Regions from separate parts of the Heyndrickxia sp. MSNUG genome, predicted to be linked through region 3. Evidence: riboswitches for the same ligand, from Rfam matches in the RefSeq annotation. Region 3 holds a riboswitch; each other region holds the start of a gene.
The links. Region 3 has a riboswitch for S-adenosylmethionine ahead of AABM38_RS12165 (methionine biosynthesis PLP-dependent protein). Riboswitches for the same ligand answer to the same signal wherever they lie in the genome.

Region 1: linked by a shared signal. The riboswitch ahead of metK (methionine adenosyltransferase) and the one ahead of AABM38_RS12165 (methionine biosynthesis PLP-dependent protein) in region 3 are both predicted to bind S-adenosylmethionine.
Region 2: linked by a shared signal. The riboswitch ahead of AABM38_RS19875 (methionine ABC transporter ATP-binding protein) and the one ahead of AABM38_RS12165 (methionine biosynthesis PLP-dependent protein) in region 3 are both predicted to bind S-adenosylmethionine.

What each region holds. Positions count from the first base shown of each region.
Region 1 is NZ_CP150978.1:3,727,081-3,732,751, reverse strand. It holds gene pckA (phosphoenolpyruvate carboxykinase (ATP)) at 1-1,586, opposite strand, end outside; SAM riboswitch class I at 1,944-2,084, shown strand; gene metK (methionine adenosyltransferase) at 2,383-3,582, shown strand; partial or broken gene asnB (asparagine synthase (glutamine-hydrolyzing)) at 3,864-5,671, shown strand, end outside.
Region 2 is NZ_CP150978.1:3,957,656-3,963,326, forward strand. It holds gene AABM38_RS19865 (MetQ/NlpA family ABC transporter substrate-binding protein) at 1-493, opposite strand, end outside; gene AABM38_RS19870 (methionine ABC transporter permease) at 514-1,179, opposite strand; gene AABM38_RS19875 (methionine ABC transporter ATP-binding protein) at 1,169-2,182, opposite strand; SAM riboswitch class I at 2,409-2,513, opposite strand; gene AABM38_RS19880 (chromate transporter) at 2,745-3,275, opposite strand; gene AABM38_RS19885 (chromate transporter) at 3,272-3,847, opposite strand; gene AABM38_RS19890 (potassium channel family protein) at 4,022-4,678, opposite strand; gene AABM38_RS19895 (TrkH family potassium uptake protein) at 4,691-5,671, opposite strand, start outside.
Region 3 is NZ_CP150978.1:2,442,138-2,447,808, forward strand. It holds gene AABM38_RS12155 (bifunctional homocysteine S-methyltransferase/methylenetetrahydrofolate reductase) at 1-1,294, opposite strand, end outside; gene metC (cystathionine beta-lyase) at 1,291-2,475, opposite strand; gene AABM38_RS12165 (methionine biosynthesis PLP-dependent protein) at 2,472-3,584, opposite strand; SAM riboswitch class I at 3,671-3,781, opposite strand; gene AABM38_RS12170 (M4 family metallopeptidase) at 4,571-5,671, opposite strand, start outside.

The sequences.
Region 1 (5,671 bases), 1.3 Mb from region 3:
TATGCAGTTGGTCCGCCTTTTTCTTCAATTTCGGACGGCACGTTTGAGAACTTCTTGAAGTTGGCACGGAACTTCTGCGCAAGCTCGTTTGCTTTTGCATAATAAGCTTCCTCGTCACTCCATGTTTTTACTGGCTGAAGTACATCGTCAGGAACACCCGGGACGTGAAGAGGAATGTCCAGACCAAAAATTTCGTCCTTCACTGTTTCAACATTGTTCAATTCGCCTTCAAGAGCAGCCTGAACCATTGCACGTGTGAAGGCAAGCTTCATCCGGCTCCCTGTTCCATACTCTCCACCAGTCCATCCTGTGTTAACGAGGAATACCTTCGCGTTATGCTCATCGATTTTTTCGCCAAGCATCTCTGCATAGCGTGTCGCAGCAAGCGGCAAGAAAGGAGAACCGAAGCAGGTAGAGAATGTTGCCTGTGGTGACGTGATGCCGCGTTCAGTTCCTGCAAGCTTGGATGTATAGCCACTCAAGAAGTGGTACATGGCTTGCTCCTTCGTAAGCCTTGCAATTGGAGGCAGCACTCCAAAGGCATCGGCAGTCAAGAATACAATCGTATTCGGATGACCGGCAATACTTGGTTCAACGATATTATCAATTGCCTGGATTGGATATGCTGCGCGAGTATTCTCCGTCAGTGAGCTGTCATCATAGTCAGCTACGCGCGTTTCACTGTTAACAACAACATTTTCAAGTACAGAACCGAAGCGGATTGCGTCATAAATCTGCGGCTCTTTTTCCTTAGAAAGATTGATGCACTTTGCATAGCAGCCGCCTTCAACATTGAAAACACCGTTTGCCGACCAGCCGTGCTCATCATCACCGATCAAACGGCGGTTCGTATCAGCGGACAATGTAGTTTTTCCTGTTCCGGATAATCCAAAGAACAAGGCAACATCACCTTCACGCCCTACGTTAGCAGAGCAATGCATGGATAGGATGCCGTTTTCAGGAAGAAGATAATTCATGACAGAGAAAATAGACTTCTTCATTTCACCTGCATATTCTGTACCGCCAATCAGAACGACGCGCTTCTCGAATGAAACGATGATAAATGTTTCTGAGTTTGTCCCATCTTCCTTTGGATCAGCCTTGAAGGTAGGCGCAGAAATAACAGTAAAGCCTGCTTCATGGCTAAGCAGCTCCTCTGCATCCGGACGAATGAATAATTGATGGGCAAATAAGTTGTGCCACGCATACTCATTAATGACCTGTATTGGAAGGCGGTATTTTTTGTCTGCACCTGCGAAGCCTTTAAATACAAAGACTTCTTCTTTTTCTTTCAGGAAATTCAAAACTTTATTATAAAGTTTCGTAAAGGATTCCTCAGAAATTGGCTGGTTGACAGAGCCCCAGTCAATTTTGTCCTTAACCGATTCCTCTTCTACAATAAATTTATCCTTAGGGGAGCGGCCAGTATACTTTCCAGTAGTGGCTCTCACTGCACCTGTTGAGGTCAACAGACCTTCATTGCGATTCAAGACTTTTTCAACCAGCTGCGGAACAGATAGCTGTACCTGTATATTGCTTCCTTTTAATAAAGCTGAAAGTTCATTGGAAATTCCTACAACATTCATCCGAGAATACCTTCCTTTTTTAAAGATTGATATATTGAAAGTGTTTACATCTCGCTATTAGTATAGCACATTGCTCTAATTAATCTATACTAATGCTCGAAAAAATTCCCTCTTTTACAAAAATGTACATATATATAGAAGAAGGCCGGAGCAAGAGCCAAGTAAAACTCCACACCAGGATTTTAACACACCAACGCACTGGGGGTCAGACCCCCAGGGGATTAACGCATTAACGTGTTGGGGGTCTGACCCCGGGTGCTTTAAAGTGTGAAAGTTTCTGCATGAATCGACATTTTCTGAAGAAAAGGATTGACATGTAATTATAGGTTCGTTATGATTTTGATTTGAACGGATACTCTCTTATCCCGAGCTGGTGGAGGGACAGGCCCAATGAAACCCAGCAACCTGCAAACGAGAAATAACAGCCTTGAAAAGGTATGTTTTTTTCGGGCAAAGGTGCTAACCTGACGCAAGGGAAATGCCCTTGAACGATAAGAGCGAAAGGCGCGGATTAAAGCAAAAACCTTTCCTCATGATTTGGAGAGGTTTTTTATATTGTTTTTTTCTGTATTCTGTCTGCTTGTCTTTTAGCGATAGCAGTCGATCTGCCTTCTTTGGTGTCATTGCTCCCATGGGTAGGATTAGGAAAAGTGAACTCAGCATGAGGTTTAAACAAATTTTTCTAATAAAAACTCAGCGTTTATTTCATACTACATAGGGAATGAGTACCGTATCACACCGAGGTCTGTATTGGGACAGTCTCGATCAATTTTTTATAAATGAGGGAGGAAATCAGATGTCAACAAAACGTCGTTTGTTCACTTCTGAGTCAGTAACAGAAGGCCATCCGGATAAAATTTGTGATCAGATCTCTGACGCAATTTTGGATGCGATCCTTGCTAAGGACGCTAATGCTCGTGTTGCTGCTGAAACATCAGTTACTACTGGCCTTGTACTAGTTGCAGGGGAAATCACAACATCTACATACGTAGATATTCCAAAAATCGTTCGTGAAACGGTTAAGGAAATTGGTTATACTCGCGCGAAGTATGGTTTTGACTCTGAAACTTGCGCAGTATTGACTTCTATTGACGAGCAGTCTGCTGATATCGCAATGGGTGTTGACCAGGCTCTTGAAGCTCGTGAAGGAAACATGTCTGACGAGGAAATCGAAGCAATCGGTGCAGGAGATCAGGGCTTAATGTTCGGTTTTGCTTGCAATGAAACAAAAGAGCTTATGCCTCTTCCGATTTCATTGGCACACAAGATTTCACGCCGCCTGACTTTAGTGCGTAAGGAAGAAATCCTTCCATACCTTCGTCCGGATGGAAAAACTCAAGTAACGGTTGAATACGATGAGAACGACAAGCCTGTCCGCATCGACACAATCGTTATTTCAACTCAGCACCACCCAGAAGTTTCCCTGGAGCAAATCCAGCGCAACCTTAAAGAACATGTCATCAATCCTGTTGTACCAGCAGAATTGATCGACGAAAACACTAAATACTTCATCAACCCAACTGGCCGTTTCGTAATAGGCGGACCACAAGGTGATGCAGGCCTGACTGGCCGTAAAATCATCGTGGATACTTACGGCGGATATGCTCGCCACGGCGGCGGTGCATTCTCTGGTAAGGATCCTACAAAAGTTGACCGTTCAGCTGCATACGCTGCACGTTACGTTGCGAAAAACATCGTAGCTGCAGGTCTTGCTGAAAAAGTTGAAGTTCAGCTTGCATACGCGATTGGTGTTGCTCGTCCAGTATCTATCTCTATCGATACTTTCGGAACAGGCAAAGTAAGCGAAGATGTATTAATCGATGTTGTTAACAACAACTTTGACCTTCGTCCAGCTGGCATCATCAACATGCTTGACCTTCGCAAGCCAATCTACAAGCAGACAGCAGCTTACGGACACTTTGGCCGTACGGATGTTGATCTTCCTTGGGAGCGCACTGACAAGGCAGAAGCATTACGCACACAAGCACAAGCTTAATAAAATAGGAAAGGGAGTTGCATAAATATATGTAACTCCCTTTCCTATTTTCCGTCTTATTAAGAGGGATTGAAAAGGCAGACAGGACCAAAATACCCGCAAGAATGGAGATTCTGGTTTGCATCTAGACCAAAAGGTGTAAAATAAAGTATTCCCTTAATTTTCCCTGAGATTTTACTGCAAATTTTTTGTGTTTAATGGTAGTATTAGATGGTATGTTTTTAGAAGGTTTAACGACTCAACAATAAATTTTTTCTGAAATGGAGAAGGTGAAGTACATAATGTGTGGCTTTATCGGTTGTGTACATGAAAAGGCACAAGAATTCAGCAGCGAACAAAAGCAGCTGTTTAAAAATATGAATGATATCATTACCCACCGTGGACCGGACGATGATGGGTATTATTATGATGAGCATATCCAATTTGGCTTCCGCCGTCTGAGCATTATTGACATTGAAGCGGGACACCAGCCATTAACTTATGAAAATGAAAGATATTGGATCATTTTCAATGGCGAGATTTACAACTATCTTGAGCTTCGCGAGGAATTAATTGAAGAGGGACTTAAGTTCGAGACTCACTCTGATACTGAAGTCATCATTGCTCTCTACAGCCATTATAAAGAGCATGCTGTTGATAAGCTTCGCGGAATGTTCGGTTTTGTCATCTGGGATAAACAGGAACAAATCCTTTTTGGAGCACGCGATCACTTTGGGATTAAGCCATTCTTCTATTTTGAAGATGGAGATCGCACATATTTTGGCTCGGAAAAGAAGAGCATCCTTCTTGCATTAGAGAATGATGTCCTTGATTACAAAGCATTGCAGCATTATTTGACCTATCAGTTCGTTCCAGAACCGAATACAATGTCAGAAGGCATTTACAAGCTTGAGCCAGGCCATTATTTTACGAAGAAAATTGGTTCTCCAATGGAGATCAAGCGCTACTGGAAGGCAAGCTTTTCGCCAATCCATAAAACTGAAGATGAATTCACGAATGAAATCAGAGATGTGTTATTCGAATCAGTGAAGATGCATATGCGCAGTGATGTTCCGGTTGGTTCATTCCTTTCAGGCGGAATTGACTCTTCGATCATCGCTTCGATTGCCAAGCAGTATCACCCTGCAATCAAGACATTCTCGGTTGGATTTGAACAAAACGGATTCAGCGAAATTGATGTTGCAAAAGAAACGGCTGACAAACTAGGTGTTGAAAATATCAGCTATGTGATCAGCCCGCAGGAATACATGGATGAACTTCCAAAAATCATGTGGCATATGGATGACCCGCTAGCCGATCCGGCAGCTATACCTTTATACTTTGTTGCCCGTGAAGCAAGGAAGCATGTTACGGTTGTTCTTTCTGGTGAGGGTGCTGATGAGCTTTTCGGCGGCTATAATATTTATCGTGAACCACAGGACCTTGAAGTCTTCAATAAAATTCCTGGAGTTGGAAAATCCATGCTTAAAGGCATTGCAAAAATGATGCCTGAGGGAATGAAAGGAAAGAGCTTCATTGAACGCGGCGTGACGCCAATGGAAGAACGCTATATCGGCAACGCGAAAATGTTCACGGAAAAAGAGAAGAGCGAGCTTCTGCATGTTTACAATGGCCAGTATGATTACAGAGATATCACGAAGCCTCTTTATCGAGAGAGCAGAGGATATGATCCTGTTGATACAATGCAATATATCGATATCCATACATGGATGCGCGGCGATATTTTATTGAAGGCTGATAAAATGACAATGGCTCACTCACTTGAGCTTCGCGTTCCATTCCTTGATAAGGTTGTATTTGAAACAGCTTCTAAGATTCCAACAAGCTTAAAAACTGCTAATAATACAACTAAGTATATTTTGCGTAAAGCAGCTGAAGGCGTTGTACCGGACCATGTTCTGACTCGCAAAAAGCTTGGGTTCCCTGTTCCGATCCGCCACTGGCTGAAGGACGAAATGAACGAATGGGCAAAGAACATCATCAAGGAAAGCAGCACGGATCACTTGATCAATAAGGCTTATTTGTTGAAGCTTCTTGATGACCACTGCCAGAACAAAGCAGACAACAGCCGTAAAATCTGGACTGTGTT
Region 2 (5,671 bases), 1.5 Mb from region 3:
CGTTCGGGTCAAGGGTAATCAAACCTGCGTCTTCAAGAATCAAGAATGCGCGGGCTGCATTCGTTGGATCATTGGGAATAGCGATGGCAGAACCTTCGGCTACTTCATCAAGTGAGTTGAATTTCTTTGAATAGATTCCCATTGGAGCCGTTGGGACAACAATAACTTCTGATAATTCAAGATCATGCTCTTTTGCAAAATTCTCCATATACACTTTGTGCTGGAAGAGATTCGCATCCAGGTCCCCTTTAGATAAAGCTAAGTTAGGCTGGATGTAATCGCTGAATTCCACAACTTTCACTTTGTATCCTTTTTTCTCAAGCAATGGTTTGATTGCCTTGGAAACCATGTCACTGTAAGGACCGGAAGTCGCTCCAAATGTGACTTCCTTCTTGTCTTCCTTCGCATCTCCATTTGAAGCTGAATCGCTGCCGCATGCTGCAAGCAATCCGATTGATAATAATAAAATGAGTGAATACACAAGCTTTTTCATTAAAATAACCCCCAATTTTTTTATCTTTTATCTACTAATCTTGCAATTCTGTCCCCGCCGAACTGAATGAGCTGGACCAGGCAAATTAGAATAATAACCGTAGTAATCATGATGGTATTGTCATAACGATAATAGCCAAAACGAATCGCAAGGTCGCCAACTCCGCCGCCTCCAACAATCCCGGCCATCGCTGAGTAAGCAACAAGACTGATGATCGTAATGGTCACTCCCTGGACAATTCCAGGACGGGCTTCTGGAATGAGGACATCCTTTATAATCATCCATGGGGTTGCACCTGTTGCAACTGCCGCTTCGATTACTCCTTTATCGATTTCCCGGAAGCTCTGCTCTACTATTCTTGCAAAGAATGGAATTGCAGCGACCGACAACGAAACCGAAGCTGCTGTTGGCCCAATAGTCGTGCCGGCAATAAGGTTTGCCAATGGCAGCAGGGCTATCAGGAGGATGATAAATGGGACTGAACGAATCATATTTACAATGAAACCTGCGATATTTTTAAAGATTTGATTTTCAAGGAATAAGCCCTTGTCTGTGACAAATAACAGCACCCCCGTTGGCAGTCCGATGACGATTGCTACAACGATTGATATTCCGACCATATAAATTGTTTCAAAGAATGCTTTGTTCAATTCCGGCAGCAGGGAAATCAGACTCTCAGGCAGCATCATGAATCACCTCCAGATTTCTTGTTCTTGACGCAATATACTCAATAGCACGATCAAGCTCATTGTGGTCACCTGTTATCTCCATGATAAAAATTCCAAGCGGGATCTCCTGTATGTATTCAATCTTTCCATGAAGGATATTTCCTCTTACTTTGAATTTTTGGAACACATCAGAAATGACTGATTGCTCAGCAATCGCACCCTGGAAGTAAATTTTAATGATCTTTCCCTGACGCTCCTCAAGCAGTCTCTCCGGGAGATCAAACTGAAGGATCGAGTTGACAAAATCCTTTGTCAACGGCTGCTGCGGGTTGGCAAACACATCATACACATTTCCTTCCTCAATGATTTTCCCATCCTGCATAACAGCCATCCTGTCACAAATCGTCTTGACTACTTCCATTTCGTGAGTGATTAGAACGATTGTGATTCCTAATTCAATATTTATCTTTTTTAACAATGCTAAAATCGATCTAGTTGTGCTTGGGTCCAATGCTGAAGTAGCCTCATCACACAACAGGACTGAAGGGTTATTCGCAAGAGCCCTGGCAATGCCCACCCGCTGTTTTTGCCCACCCGACAATTGTGCAGGATACACATCTTTTTTATCAGAAAGCCCCACCATATCTAAAAGCTCGACTACTCTTTTATCAATTTCCCCTTTTTGGTTCCCAGCTGCTTTTAATGCGAAAGCGATATTTTCACTTACGGTTTTGGCACTGACCAGGTGAAAATGCTGAAAAATCATGCCGATTTTCAATCGAGCTTTGCGCAGGTCACTTTTATTTAATGAAGTAAGCTCCACGTCGTCGATAATCACTTCACCCGACGTCGGCTTTTCAAGGAGATTCAAGCATCTAAGCAAGGAACTCTTTCCTGCTCCGCTGTAGCCAACGATTCCATAAATTTCACCCCTATTTACCCTTAAAGAAACATGGTCAACACCTGTTACAGTTCCACTTTTCGTTTCATACACCTTGACCAATTTTTTAACTTCTATCATGCTTTGTCCCCCTATCAAAACGTTCTTCTGTTCTGGAATCTATTTCGACTTCCAGTTAACCAAGAGGCTTTATTGGTATACCAATATCATATTTCCGTTTTCTAGTCCCGCAGCAGTCTGCGCTTCCCGGTTTAGCCACCGAACTGTTTAAAATAATCAATTGGATAGAATTAAACGAAAAAATGCCTCTTTCATTCACAGAAAGAGGCATCGTAAATATCTATACGACTTATCTCTCAGAATGAAATCATTCTGCAGGAAGTGGCACCGTTCCTAAAAGGAGGTTGCCGGACGTCATAGGGCCTAATCCCTCGGTCACTCTTGATAAGTAACTTATTTAATTGGATAATTGAAATCATAAAACCTTCTGATTTGTTTGTCAATATAATATTTTGATGAACAAATTTATGACATCGCTTTCATCGTTGCAGGAGTAAGGTGAAAATTTTTCCAAATATTTTTGGTGAAGTTTTTTCATCGTATTCAAAATTGAAAATTGACGTTTGAATTCTCATCATTCCAATTTAATATCGTGAAGCTAACAAAACAAAAAAACCCTTGTTTATGATAAAACAAGGGCTCCATAAACGAGCGCACCAGCTATGACATAGGCAGGGTGCACTTTCATTTTTTCCATAAGCAAAAAGCTCAGGCCGCCGATTAGTATTGTCTGCAGCACTCCGACTCCTTCATAGGAGGAGAAAAAGAAATCATATGTCATGACCCCAAGCAAAACGGCAATGACTGGACGAACGACGAGTGTAAGTCGCTTGACTCTCTGAGAATCTTTAAATTTCATCAGCAGTCCGAGTAAGCCGATCATCAAGATCAAGGAGGGAGCTACTGAAGCAAATACTCCGACAACCACACCGAGGATTCCACCCTCCGAATAGCCAATATAGCCGGCCATTTTCGTTGCGATGGGTCCTGGCAGAGCATTACCCATCGCGAGCACTTCACTAAATTCATTAACCGTCATCCAATCGTAGCGGTCAACTACTTCATTTTCAATCAAAGGAATTGAAGCAGGACCTCCACCGTATCCTAAAATACCCGGAATAAAAAATGCCCAAAAAATTTTAAAATAAATCATCGCTGCTCTCCTCCCACTTTTTCATTTTCGGAAGGCGAAGCATCCTTCTTAAGCAAGGCACCAATCAATAAAACAAAGATTAAAATTCCTGGGTGTACGTGCAAGAATTGCATAAGCAGCAAACTTCCAGCCAGCGCCACCACTGTCCATTTCCAACCGAGCTTGGATGCACCGGATTTTTTTATAAAATCCCATGTCAGAACAGCAAGCATGACAGCAACTACCGGCACAACAGCCTGAGTCATGCCGCTTACCCATGATTCATCCTTATAGGCATTCAGGCCGGTCAAAAGAAGAACCATTAAAATAATGGTTGGAATAATTGTCGCTGCCAGGGCATTAAACATTCCCAAGACGCCTGCTTCACGGAAGCCGATATATCCAGCCAACTTTGTAGCGATTGGTCCCGGCAGGGCATTTGCTAATGCAAGAATATCGCTGAATTCATCAGAGTCCATCCATTTATATTTTTCTACTACTTCCTTATGTACAAGTGGGATCGAGGATGGTCCTCCTCCGTAGCCAAGAATTCCTACCCGAAAAAACGCTAAAAATATATCCGCCTGTTTCAATCACTCTCACCTTTTCTATTCGTAATATCAGCCATGGCTGAAAATTATTTCGTTACCCTTATTAAATAATTATATAGATTAATAGCCATACATGCATGGAAAATTATCACCAGAGATAGGTTAGAAAATTTTTACATAAAAAAGCAGGCTGCTCACAGCACCCTGCCTCATGTCTTATTTTACTTTTGAAAACTTGTTTAAATCACCATTTTCCCCAAGGACAATGAGAATGTCCTCTGCTCTTAACGTTTTCTCGGGATCCGGTGAAATGTCTACCTTAGGACCGGTTTTAACTCCAATAACCGTGATATTGTATTTTGCACGCAGGTTGATTTCAATGAGGTTCTTTCCTGCCATGCTCATCGGGAGCTTGATTTCTTCAATACTGTAATCATCTGAAAGCTCGATGAAATTCAGCACATTTGGAGATGCCATCAGCTGATGGGCTACCCTTTCCCCCATATCTCTTTCAGGGAAAATGACTTTGTCCGCACCGACCTTGAACAACACCTGTGCATGGTGCTTGTTAAGGGCTTTTGCAACGACATTGGCTACTCCCATTTCTTTTAGGATAAGGACTGTCAGAATACTCGCCTGGATATCGTCGCCTATCGCCACAATGACGGTATCAAAGTTTCTGATTCCAACAGCTTTGAGAGTTTGTTCATCTGTTGAATCGCCGATCACCGCATGGGTGACATGCTCTTTATATTCTTCGATATATTGCTCTTTTTTATCAATGGCCAGTACTTCGTTTCCTTCATTGTACAGGGAAGTCGCTACACTTGAACCAAAGCGTCCCATCCCAATTACTGCATATTGCTTTGCCATAAAAATATCCTCCTACCCAATCATCACTTTTCCAGCAGGATAACGGTAATGATCTTCTTTTCTTTTTTTCGCTACTGCAAAAGCAAGTGTCATCGGTCCAATCCGGCCCGCGAACATCGTAAATGTAATCAATATTTTCCCGAGTGGTGACAGTTCGGGAGTCAGCCCCATTGAGAGGCCAACTGTTGCAAAGGCGGATACTGTCTCAAAGAATAACATCAGAAAATCTTTTCCCGGTTCTGTAATGGTCAACACCATTGTTACGAAAATAATTAAGAATAGTGCCATGAGTGTTACTGTAAGTGATTTATAAATGATGCTGTAGTCCATTCTTCTGCCAAAGAACGTGACGTCCTCCCTGCCTCGGATCTGCGCTTTCACGGCGCCCATCAGGATGGCAAATGTGGTTGTCTTAATGCCGCCACCCGTTGAACCTGGGGATGCCCCGATAAACATCAGGAAGATAATCAGGAATAATGTCGTTTGTGTTAAGTCACCAATATTCAATGTATTGGAGCCGGCAGTCCTTGGCGTGACAGATTGATAAAAGGAACCTAATATTTTTCCGGCCATAGTCAAAGGTTTCAAAGTGTTTGGATTGTTATATTCAAGTATAAAGATCAGCAGCGCACCGCCAAGTACAAGAACACTGGAAACGGACAGTACCATTTTAGAATGAAGTGAAATCCTTTTTGTGCTTTTATATTCAAAAAGCTCATTCATTACAATGAACCCTATCCCGCCTAAACTGATCAGTGAAATTAGGGTTATATTGATAACAGGGTCATCAGCATATGCAGTGAGCCCGTGAAACTCTCCCATTAAGTCAAATCCAGCATTATTAAAGTTCGAAATCGCATGGAAAAAACCAAAATAGATGGCCTTACCAGCAGCCATGTCCTGTGCAAACCTGAGAGATAACAGGATAGCGCCGGCAATCTCGATAACGGCTGTAAAAATCAGAATCCGCTTTACAAGCCGGACCACACCTTC
Region 3 (5,671 bases):
CAAATACTGATGAGGCACCCGGAAAGTCACCAACACGTGCAGGATCGCCTGTGATGGCAAGCACGTCGTGCAGACCGAGAGTATGAAGACCCATCAGATGGGATTGCAGTCCAATAATATTACGATCCCGGCAGGTCAAATGCACAAGGGGCCGCAAGCCGATATTTTCCTTAACCATGTGGCCAATGGCTGAATTTGAAATTCTTGGGGAAGCCAGCGAGTTATCTGCGAGCGTCAATGCATCAATGCCTGTTTCCTTTAAAGCCTTGGCTCCTTCAAAAAATCTTATTGTATCCAGTTTGCGTGGTGAATCAAGCTCGACTATCACAGAGGGCCGTTCCTTCACTATTTGATGAAGTGGGGGAGTGGCTCTTATTATTTCAGCTGATTTAACTTCAACCCTGGCTGTTTTTACTATGACTCTCTTATCTGCAAGTGGCTTCAAACCTTTTAACTCCTCTGAAATAGCCCTGATATGTTCAGGTGTCGTACCGCAGCAGCCGCCGATTAGGCGAACACCTTGTTCGCGGAAGCTATGGGCTGACTTGCGGAAATATTCAGGGTTCCCCTCATAATGGAATTGGCCGTCTGTATAGGCTGGCAGGCCGGCGTTAGGATAAGCAGAAAGATATGCCTTCTTTGGCAGCTCTACTTGCTCAAGGCTGGCAATCATATGATGAGGGCCGAGCCTGCAGTTCAGGCCAACAATGTCTGCACCCTTGTCCTCTAATGTATTAAAAACTTCCTGAAGAGGAGTCTGATCCTGCATGATGCCAATTTCCTGTAGTGAAACCTGCGCGATGATCGGAAGGTCTGTTTCTTTGCGGGCAATCGCGAGCACCGTTTCGATTTCTTCCATATCGTAAAAGGTTTCAAGCAGAATCCCGTCAACGCCCTCGAGAAGCAGACAATAAAGCTGCTCTCTGAAGCTTCGTTTGATTTCCTCAATTGGAATGGCAGACGGCCTTATACCCCGGTTACCGCCAATTGTACCCAAAACATACGCTTTTTTGTCCGCTGCCTGGCGGGCGAGCTTGACAGCTGCACTGTTGATTTCTTTAACTTGATCCTCGAGTCCATATCTTTCAAGTTTTATATAATTTGCTGCGTACGTATTTGTCTGAATCAGATTTGCACCTGCATCCATGTAAGCCTTATGGATTCGCATAATGTCTTCGGGATGAGAAACATTCAATTCTTCAATACAGGTACCTGCACCGTAAGAATAGAGAAGGGTGCCAATTGCTCCATCCGCTATTAAAATTTCATTTTCCAATATTTTCAGGAAACTCATCGGATTCCCTCCTTGTAAGCTGAGTGTTTATTTGCTGATAATAAAGCCTGCTCGAAGTCCTTGATCAAGTCATCCACATTTTCAAGTCCAACCGATAACCGCAGCAGGCCGTCGCTGATTCCTCGTTTTTTCCGTTCGTCCTCCGGCATGGCTGCATGAGACATTTTTGCGGGGTAGGAGATGATCGATTCCACTGCTCCAAGGCTGACCGCAAATACTGGCAGGTTTAAATTTTCTATGAACCTTTTTAATTTCTCCGCGTTTTCAAGCTCTAAAGAGAGCACTGCACCTGGGCCTTCAGCCTGACCGCGTTGTACATGATACTGCGGATGCTCAGATAGACCAGGATAATAGACGTTTTTGATAGAAGGTTCATTCTTCAGGAAATGAGCGATCTTAACCGCACTGTCTTGTGACTGGTTCATCCTTACTGATAATGTTTTGATGCCTCTCATTACCAGCCAGGCATCCTGGACTCCGAGGATTGCTCCAAACGAGTTTTGCAGGGAATAAAGCTTATGTCCGAGATCTTCATTTTTAACAACAGCAAGACCGGCCACGGTATCACTGTGTCCTGATAAAAATTTCGTCGCGCTGTGGAGGACAAGGTCCGCTCCAAGCTCCAATGGTCTTTGTAAATAGGGAGTCATGAAGGTATTGTCGACAAACGTATATGCTCCATGCAACTTAGCTAACTTGCTAATTCCCTGAATGTCAGTTACCTTCAGCAAAGGATTAGAAGGAGTTTCTACATATAGTAATCTAGTATTTGGCTTGATCGCCTTTTTGACTGCATCAAGATCTGTCATATCGACAAAAGTATGTTCAATGCCAAAACGATTGAGTACCTGTGTCACCATCCGATAAGATCCGCCATATACATCCTCCGTCACGACAATATGGTCGCCCTTTGAGAATAGAAGAAAGGCCGTCGATATGGCTGCCATACCAGAAGAAAAGGCAAAGCCTCGAGTTCCGCCTTCGAGTTCGGCAATGATTTCTTCAAGTGCTTCCCTGGTGGGATTTAGACTCCTGCTGTAATCGTACTTTCCGAAATGGTCTACAGAATGCTGGTGAAAGGTGGAGGCATGCTGGATCGGCACGCTGACTCCTCCGGTAACTGGGTCTACTTTATGCTTATTATGAAGGAGTCTTGTCTCAAAGGTGTAACAGTCGGTCATACTTTTGCCTCCAGTTCAGCTCTTTTAAAAGCATTTTCTAAATCAGCCAGTAAATCATCAGCATTCTCAATCCCCACCGAGAAGCGAAGCAGACGATCGCAAACTCCAATTTTTTCACGGATATCAGCTGGGATGTCTGCATGTGTCTGTGTAGCCGGGTAGGTGATAAAGCTTTCAACACCTCCAAGACTTTCTGCAAAGGTGATGGTTGATAAGCTCTGTAAAAACGGATTAACCATTGAAGGGGATTTCACTCTGAAAGAAATCATCCCGCCTCTGCCAGGGTAAAGGACATCAGTGACGGCATCATGTTCTTTTAAATAATCCACCAGTTGAATTGCATTTCGTTCATGACGCTCCATCCTTAATGACAAAGTCTTCATCCCGCGGATCAGCAGCCAGGAATCAAAGGGACTGAGCACAGCGCCGCCTCCATTATGATGAAGGAAAAGAGAATCACATAATTCCTGGCCTTTAGCAACGATCAATCCTGCCAATACATCATTGTGACCTCCCAGATATTTAGTGGCACTATGGATAACGATATCCGCTCCCAGGGTAATCGGTTTTTGTAAGAGGGGAGTATAGAATGTGTTATCGACTATCAATAACAGTCCATTTGCTTTTGCGATGTCTGCGATTGCCTTAATGTCAGCCTGCTCCATCAGAGGATTTGTCGGTGTCTCAACAAATAGAGCCTTCGTTTTTGGATTGATGGCTGAGGCGACTTCTTCCAAATCCGCCATATCGGCATATGTACAATTTAATCCCCACTTTTTGAAACCTTGCTCCAGAAGTCTATAGGTTCCGCCATATAAATCCTTGGATACGACCCACTCATCACCATTCTGAAAGAGGGAAAGAATCGTCCAGATAGCAGCCATGCCTGAACTGCAGGCAAATCCGCGGTCACCTTCTTCAAGGTCTGCGATTGCTTTTTCAAGAATTTCCCGAGTAGGGTTTCCTGTTCGGACATAGTCATATCCGCTTGACTGGCCAATTCCTTCATGTCTATACGCAGTCGTTAAATAAATCGGGGGATTTACTGCACCTGTAGCAGTTTCACTTCTATTGCCAATTTGAGCTAATTTTGTCTCAATTTTCACCATTCATCTCACTCCTGATGTTGTTATTCTTTTAGATAAAATAAAAAAGCCTTCTATAAGAAGAAGACTTTGATAAATACGAGCCATTCTCCTTATCTGCCAAGTTATAAAAACTTGCTGGAATTAGCACCTTTTCAACAAATAGTTGATGGTTGCTGAAGCTTCATAGGGCCAGAACCCTCTGCTTCTCTCGATAAGAAATAAATTTATTTAATTGTGAAATTTCTCTAAATATTACAACTTATATTACCTGATGTCAATATTTAATTAAAGCGTTAAAGCGAAGGAGTGCAATAACGGTTTTCCCATTTATTAAGATTCTGTAAAGGGAGGAGGGGGAATCCGCGAAAACTGGAATTACTAAGTAATAATAAATTGATCGTCGGGTGTAAATACCTGCAAGTATCGTGGACTAGTAAACTTTAAGTGCTTTTTCTGATTTTATGATAAAAAAAAGGTTATTTACACTCTGAAAATTCATATTGGATCCAAACTGGTAACAAACAAGAGCCATTGGTTCCCTGAAAATGCTGATAAGAAGAAAACTGGTGCTCAATAAGAGTGATTGGTGAACTGAAAATGGTAATAGGATGAAAACTGGTCAAAATTTTTATGTATCGGCTGGAAAAAATCGCGGAAAATTTCCAGTTTACGGGATTTCGACAAATTTTAGCGAAAACTACAGATTTTTAACGCTTGTTTGGATTCACTCAAGAGTATTTTATCTCTGTAGAAGGCTTCAATAAGAAAATTACATGCCCTTTTGGCTGCATTAAAAGCGATTGGTGACATGAAAGTACTAACACGATGAAAAAATAGGTAACCAATAAAGAATATTGATAGGAAGTAAGTGCTCCTAAGATAAAAAAGGTTGCCCAAAAGAGAAATTACTGCCCGAACGAGTCATCCATCAAATACTAGTAAAATAAAAAGACTGACTCAAAGAAGTTTTTCAACTTTTTGAGTCAGTCTCTTAAAATGAAACTCTATTAATTTACACCAACAGCATCAAATGCTTTCTTAACTGATGTTACTTCAGCAGAAGAGGCACCATACAGATCTGTTGCAGCCTGTACAAGTCCTGCTCTTGCCTGGCTGAAGTTGGTTGAAGATGTGAAGTATACTGTGTTAGCACGGTAGAAAATTGCACCTAGCTTGTCCGTACCTACTCCAGACACTGTCACACCATAATGTGTTCCACCTTGACTTAGAAGATAAGCAGCCTTGTTGATGATTCCGCTGTTTGTATGAACTCCGCCATTATCGGATGTACCAGTATAACGCTTAGAATAGTGGTCAGGATCACCATATTTAGTTGGGTCGCTCATTGAACGAAGAGCATCGCCAGCTGTATTTGGTGTATAGATGTCTTCACCAATCTCAAAGTCTGGATTGTTATTTGTATGGAATTCAAGGATTGTACCAAAGATATCTGAAATTGATTCATTTAATGCGCCTGATTCGTTTTGGTAAACGAGATCAGAACTGAAATCTGTTACAGCGTGTGTCAATTCATGTGCTACGACATCAAGTCCGCCTGAAAGCGGTACGAAAGTGGTTCCATCTCCATCACCATAAACCATTTGAGCGCCATTCCAGAAAGCATTGTTGTAATTTCTGCTGTAGTGTACAGAAGATTTTAAAGCTGCTCCTTTATTGTCATAGGAATTGCGGTTAAACACATTCTTATAATAATCATATGTTTTGCCTGCGTAGTAGTGTGCATCCACGGCAGCACCATCATATTTCGCGTTAAGGTTGTTATCAGCATCCACCCATAAAGAGCCAGGCGTTGTTTGACGATTTTTAGCGTCATACGTGAATACACCGGAACCGCGAGTATTGTCCTGTAGATAATAAGCGCCATTAGAAAGTAAAGTATTCAGTGTTTTAGTATCACCTAGAACACCGACTCCAGAACCAACTGTGTTCGAGCCTGTCAGTGAAGGATCCGTTTTTCCGGCAGTGTCGATCGCATTGTATTTATTGATAACTTCACCTGTTTCAGCATTGATAAAATATTGGTAGTTTCCTGGTTCAGGGCTTAAGAAATTTAATGTTACATGGTATGCATAAACGGCTTTATCAGC